DNA from 2 places in the Rubripirellula amarantea genome. Region 2 is predicted to be linked to the other one. Evidence: riboswitches for the same ligand, from Rfam matches in the RefSeq annotation. Region 2 holds a riboswitch; the other holds the start of a gene.
The links. Region 2 has a riboswitch for cobalamin ahead of Pla22_RS12680 (DUF1559 domain-containing protein). Riboswitches for the same ligand answer to the same signal wherever they lie in the genome.

Region 1 (3,493 bases), on a different contig from region 2:
CTACGAAACTGCAAGACGAACTGGGTTGACGCCGGTGCTCGGTGCGGACTTACGACATCTCGTGCCGTTAGGCACTCAAGAACCGCACGTCACATGGCTCGCACAGATCTCTTGCAGTTCATTTTGAAAACTCAGTTTTTCAATCATCCATGTTCCTGCCAACCCTCTCGTCCAGCGGCAACCGTCACGACCGATCCACTGATGGGGTGAGTGAACGTCAAGGATTGCGCGCGTAAGAAATACCCGCCGTCTCCCGGCAAGCCGGGATTGATGGCTCGAGGGATTCCACCGGTGTCGTATAGCGGATCGCCGACCAACCGATGGCCGATGGAGGCGAGATGAATTCGAATTTGATGAGGACGACCGGTGTGAAGGTCAACCTCAAACAGAGTTGTTGACTCGTAGCGTTCAACGACGCGGGCGACGCTACGCGATGGCTTGCCGGAATCGTTCGCGGCGTGGACCTTGCCGAGTCGCGGATGATCGACGGGACCAATCGGAGTCTGGATGTCGTAGATGTCCTCGGCTGCAACGCCACTGGCCAAGGCCGAGTATTGCTTTAGCACGTTCGGCCAGTCGTTCGAAAGCGTTGTTGCAGTCATGGAATCAAGAGCCATCATCACGAGACCCGACGTGCAGCGTCCGAGTCGATGCAAGGGACTGGCACTAGGAAAATCCTTTCGCACGAGATTCAACAACGTGTGATCAAGGAACCCACCGCCGGGTAGCGTCGGAAGGCCACTGGGTTTGTCGACGACCAGCAAACGATCGTCTTCAAACTCGATGGAATAGCGAAGCGGTACATCCGCCTCGATCCACCCCGGACGGTTCCACACCAACCGGTCGCCGGGTCGACACTCTGTATCAACCCGAGCAACGTTTTCGTTGACCGTTACCTCACCTTGCTCAATTCGTTCTCGCCACTGGACGGCCGTCGAATGATCAAAACGGTCGGCTAAGAACGAGAGGACCGATTGGCCTCGGGCACGGGAAGGAATTTGGATTGAGTAGCTGTATCCGTCGTTCAAAGGACCAGTCGCATTTACGGGGGGATTGCTCGCTGAAGATCGACGTTTTCGGTGGTTTGCAGGCCAAGACCAGCGGCCTGCCCCTGTTCTTTGAAGCTTGCCCTTTGACACTTCACAGGTCGGTGGTTACCTTTGCGACGAACGATTCTTGGTGCTGGGCGCGTTCATGAAAACCCGTCCAGGAACAGGGAACTTCGGTGAGATTCCGAGACGGCCCGGCCGCTGTGTGCGTTGTGGTGACGAGTAAATTGTTACCGCCCTGACTTCATTCTGATAGCCATTGCAGAGATTTATCTCGGCGAGAAGGCGAAGCATGGGGAACGACGCGAGTCAGAAGACCTACCACTGATCGGACGCGAGGTGACCTTCTAGGGTGAGGTCCGTGTCGAACACGTGTCGTTGGAAATCAGTCGCTGCCCGAATGCAGAGATCTCGACTTGCTTTCTGCAACCGTAACCACTGAAGATTCCTTCCCTTCTTCGCCGGATCGAAACGTTGGTGTCCCGATCAGCCAGCTTCGAATCACGCCCTCAATGCGCAGGCGGCTTCACGCTTATTGAGTTGCTGGTGGTGATTGCCATCATCGGAACTCTCGTTGGACTGCTATTGCCAGCAGTGCAGGCGACTCGCGAGGCGGCTCGGAAGATGCAGTGTCAAAACAACCTGCATCAAATCGGGATTGGAATCCACAACTACCACGCCGCGTTTAAACGGTTCCCACCCGGTGGATTAGAAGTGCGGCCCACCGTCCCCAACGGAAAGCAATTCGCTTGGTCGGCGATGATCTTGCCGTTCATTGAAGAACCGGGTGCCTACCAAATGATCGACTTCAACGTTCCCTTCGACGACGCTGTCAACGCGGACGCGGCATCGCAAGTGATTGAAACGTTTTTGTGTCCAAGCACACCGTCATCGGCTCGCACCAGTGGCGATGGACGCAGCCAAGGACGCGGAGCGACCGACTACGGCGGCATTTATGGGGAACGTGTCACGGCCGTCAATGATCCGCCGAGAGGATTTTTCGTTCATGAACTGGCACTTCGTTTTCGGGACATTACCGACGGAACTTCTCGCACGATTGCAGTGTCCGAAGATGCCGCCTTTCGTGACGGCCAGTGGATCAATGCGTGGAACTTGTTCGACCAAGCCTTCCCAATCAACCAAGCCCCTGACTTTGAAAACGACATGCGGAGCTTTCACCCGCAAGGAGTGCAAGCTTTATTCGCCGACGGATCGGTCACCTTCCTTAATGATTCCATCGACCTTGAACTCCTTGCCGCTCTTTGCACACGCAACGGCAACGAATCTCTTCCGGATCTACAACCTTGAACCGAATTTCTAAACTACAAAAATCACGACGACCAATTCAACGACGGCGACTAATCACCGAGCTACTTGAAACTCGGAATTTGCTGGCAGGTCCCTATGCGCCCGCGGCCGGGCAAGTGGGTTCCGAAGCGATCAACGCGGGCAGTAACCTGATCGCCGCCTGGGCAACCGGGGTCGCCAATTACACCCCAGGATCAAACGTCAGCGAAGACTTTCAAACCCCCGAGAACGCAACGGGACCGAGCGACCCGCTCGAAGGCGACGACAGCCCCATTCCTGACACCGTCACACTTGGCGATGGCGGTGAGATCACGCTCACGTTTGACGATCCTATTCGTGACGGCATCGGAAACGACTTCGCAGTATTTGAAAACAGTTTCAGTGACACGTTTCTTGAACTCGCCTTTGTCGAAGTCAGCACCGACGGAATTAATTTCGTTCGCTTTGACAACGAATCGCTAACGCCGGCCCCGGTTGAGGCCTTCGGAAGCCTTGACCCTACCGACATCAACGGCCTAGCGGGAAAATACCGCGGCGGTTTTGGCGTGGGGTTTGACCTGGCCGATTTGGGGCTCGACAAAGTCACGTACGTTCGAATCGTCGATATCGTTGGCGATGGATCATCAACCGATACCAGCGGCAACCCAATCTACGATCCGTTCCCAGGAACTGGCTCGGCCGGCTTTGACCTTGATGCCGTCGCTGTTATTCACCAGTACGCTATGGCTCGTGATGTTGTCGACTTCGAAACTCTTGGCGCGAGTCTTCCCACCAACAGCTTCTTCAACGGACCTACTGCCAACGGAAATCCATCGACCGGTGAATTTGGTGACGCGGTTGTGATCGGATCATTCACCGCCGAAACACTGACGCTCAACAACACCTACTCGCAAGACTTCGGTTCGTGGAATGGGTTTGCCTATTCCAACGCGACCGACAATACCACCGCCGGGTTTGCCAATCAGCATTCGTCCATAACGGGAACTGGTGCCGAAGAAAGCCCGACCTATGGCGTTGGGTTTGTTCCGTCGGGCAACTTCTACGCACCGCCTACGATTACACGTGATGTCGACGACGATCGCAGTTTTGAATCACTCGCGATCACCAACACCACCTACGCAGCTTTGTCGATGCGC
Region 2 (3,493 bases):
CAATCGACGTATGATGCAAGAGACGCTCGATGGCAAAACGGTTGGATGCAAAAACGTTCAGGTGCTAGGTCGCCGATCCTACGCTATGGAGTTCAGTAAAGAACGAAGCCAAGCACGTGCGCTGGCGTGCGAACGGCAAGTATTAGGAAGCGAAAAACCGCAATTCAAAAGCGATTGAATGGTCGCTGGGTCGGCGGAATTAAGTCGCCGGGCGGTGGGATGAACCTGAGGACAGTGAAACCCAGACACGGTCACGATTGCGGCTTGACGAGTGGTTCGTCGCTGCTATGCTTCTCGACGTTCAAGGTGATCTCGTTTGCGTTCTGGCAAACGATTTAACAGGGAACTCCGGTGAAATTCCGGGACGGTCCAGCCGCTGTATGCTGCCCGCGATTGCTAACGCAATTGCATCCGTCGCTCCTTCTTACGAAGAGTCATTGTTTTCCGCCGTGGAATTACCTCGGTGGCGAACGAGAAGGCTGCGAGCGATCGGAAAAGGTAGCGAGTCAGAAGACCTACCTTGAACAAGACGATGTCGTGCCCTCTTGGATTGGGGCAATCGTTGCGATTGAAATCCATTGCCGGGTTTTTGCCCCCTTGGCTTGAATCGATTTGCCAAAAGCATCCCTCCCCATCAGTTGTCGTTCGTCTTCGTTCGCAAAGCACACCTGTTTGATTGAGTCGCTGTTGATTCGACAGTGATTTGGGCTACCGGTCTGCCAACACGATCGCGGCGGGTGCGACAACTGCACTCGCCATGTCATCCCTGCCCGCGCACCCGTTCGTCCGAAAATGCCACCGTTCCCGGGGCTTCACCCTGATCGAATTGTTGGTTTCCATCGCCATCATTGGCATTTTGGTGGCGATGCTTTTGCCCGCAGTCCAGGCGACGCGCGAGGCAGCACGAAAGACCACGTGCAAGAACCACCTCAAACAAATTGGGTTGGCCCTTCACGCGTATCACAACGCACACCGATCCCTGCCCACTGGGTGCATCGAATGGCGAGGATTCATGGCCCCGCCAACACATCGTCAATTCGCTTGGTCCGCGTTCCTACTGCCTTTCATTGAACAACAATCTCTTCATGATTCCATCGACTTTTCGCTACCGTTTGATTCCGAACGAAATCGAGTCGCAGCCCAAACTCGCGTAGCTATGTATGAGTGCCCGACGGCGCCCGACCGAAACCTGATTCGTGGGCAAACGGACTACGGCGGTCTCTACGGTGAACGTATCGTCGATACCGATCCAAGCGACGGCTGCTTTCTTTACGACAAAATAATTTCGTTTCGCGCAATCCGCGATGGCCTCACCAACACGCTGGCCGTTGCCGAAGACGTGGGCGGCCCCGATAGCGAATGGATCAACGGTCGCAATGTGTTCGTGCAAGCATGGGGAATCAACGATCACGAAGCGTGGGTTGGCGACAACGAGATCCGCAGTCTGCACCCTGGTGGTGCGATGGTCCTGTTCATAGACGGCCGAACATTGTTCATGACCGAATCGATTGACAAGTCTTTGCTCGGAAAACTGATCACGATCGCAAAAGGGGAGACCGCGCAATACGCACCGTAGTGAACGAGGCCACGCGTCTCGACCAACTTTCATGAGACTCGTGGCCTCGGTCACTACCGAGAACCCTTGCGAGGGTTAGACCCAATTCCTCCTCACATAGAAGAACAACGTTCCATGAAACTTTCACTGATTGCTGTGACCCTAATTAGTTTGTCAGCCACGATCGCCATGCCTCGCTATTCGATGGCTGCAGTGGTGGTCGACTTTGAAGAACTTGGTGCCTTCACGGGATCAAGTCCAGATGGTGGCGGATCGTACTACAACGGTAACGATGGCTCCGGCAGCACCAACTCAACAGGCTGGAACAGCAAAGGAGTGCGATTTAGCAACAGCTACAATGGCGATTACCTTCCATCCTTCGACTTCTGGAGCGGGTGGAGTTACAGCAACGTTATCAATAGCTCGAGTCCAGGACTCAACAACCAATACGCGGCATACCCTGGCGGTGGATCCAGCGGAAACGGCAATGTCCAAGCCGGCGGTACCTACGCCGTTGCTTTTGGAAGCGGAGCATTTTTTAATCTACCCAACGGTTCCGAATTATTGTCAGTCGACGTCGCCAACACGACGTACGCTGCCTTGTCGATGCGAGATGGCGATGGATTCGCCAAGAGGTTTGGCGGTGTATCGCGAAATGATGCCGACTTCTTCCGTATAACGCTGACGGGATTCGATTCGCTTAATGCCGGCGGCAATTCGATCGGATCCGTGACGGCAAACCTGGCCGATTTTACATTTGCAGACAATTCCCAGGACTACATTCTTGGCGATTGGACTACGTTTGATTTGACGAGCATTCGCAACGCACGATCCGTTGCCGTTTCGTTCGCATCTAGCGACTCGGGGGATTTCGGAATCAACACACCGACATACGTTGCGTTTGACAATTTGACGATCACCGCCGTGCCCGAGCCATCCACTTTATCGGTGATCGCTATTGGCAGCCTGATACTAGGAGCTTTGCGATTCCAAAGACGTGATCGCGTCTCGAACCGATAACGCCCTTCAAGAAGAAAACGTTCTAGCCCGGGTCGCCACTTGCCAAATTTGCCACTTGCCAGATTTGCCGGCGTGCGGCGACTGGGCCTGTTATTGACACGCATCTACGATGACGCGACATCCCCTGAACAAATTCTTATGCAAGAACCCAACGTAAAATCCCCGTGCATCGAAAAGTGCGTGCTCAGTGAACTGAGCGTATGCGTAGGATGTGGACGCACCGGCGATGAGATCGCGGGTTGGATGTCGGCAAGCGAAGAATGCCGCCGAGCGATTGTCGCCGCAGCGGCGCAGCGCGTTGCGGAAGCAGGTCAATCGAGCGTGACAACTTCGCTGTCCGAAAAACCGAGGCGGCAAGCTTGAGCTTGCACAGCACCATCGTGGGAAAACGATTTTGTGTAAAGCGTCCAGTCGCTCCATCCATCGTCGGTCTTGGTCCGGTAAACCAGCGATGAACCGTCGGTCGGGCAGGTAATGGAAACGCGATTGTCGGATCTTTCCATTTCGGGATTCTCCGTTGTGGGCGTGACCCCATCCGGTTTCATTTCCTCCATCATCACAGCCTCGGGAATCATTCCGGTGTCTGCGATCTCTTCCTGCCACGCTTCCATTGCCGCTCGCATTCTCGACATACGATCCGCGTATTCAGCGCGGTCGGCCAAGTTGTTCAGCTCGTAGGGATCTTTATTCGTGTCATAGAGCTCTTCGATCGGCTTAGGAACCTGAAACCAATTTTCCATGCCGCCGGAAAGTCGACCTGCGGCAGCCCAACGTCGCCAATCTTGCATCGCTGGCATATCGTCCATGTACTCAAGCCGCTGTGAGTACGGCTTTTCAGGTTCAAAGTTGCGAATGTATTTCCAGCGACGATCGCGAGCAGCGCGTTGCAACTCGTAAACCTCGTCCATACGATCGCGA

Region 1: it holds a riboswitch for cobalamin, as region 2 does, so the genes downstream of both, Pla22_RS14135 (DUF1559 domain-containing protein) here and Pla22_RS12680 (DUF1559 domain-containing protein) in region 2, are expected to answer to the same signal.

The regions. Positions count from the first base shown of each region.
Region 1 covers NZ_SJPI01000002.1:145,572-149,064, reverse strand. The annotation lists gene Pla22_RS14145 (nuclear transport factor 2 family protein) at 1-29, shown strand, start outside; gene Pla22_RS14140 (RluA family pseudouridine synthase) at 144-1,028, opposite strand; cobalamin riboswitch at 1,161-1,389, shown strand; gene Pla22_RS14135 (DUF1559 domain-containing protein) at 1,527-2,357, shown strand; gene Pla22_RS14130 (DUF4465 domain-containing protein) at 2,354-3,493, shown strand, end outside.
Region 2 covers NZ_SJPI01000001.1:3,463,665-3,467,157, reverse strand. The annotation lists cobalamin riboswitch at 288-537, shown strand; gene Pla22_RS12680 (DUF1559 domain-containing protein) at 758-1,576, shown strand; gene Pla22_RS12675 (DUF4465 domain-containing protein) at 1,691-2,575, shown strand; gene Pla22_RS25950 (DUF1289 domain-containing protein) at 2,714-2,938, shown strand; gene Pla22_RS12665 (sulfatase family protein) at 2,887-3,493, opposite strand, start outside.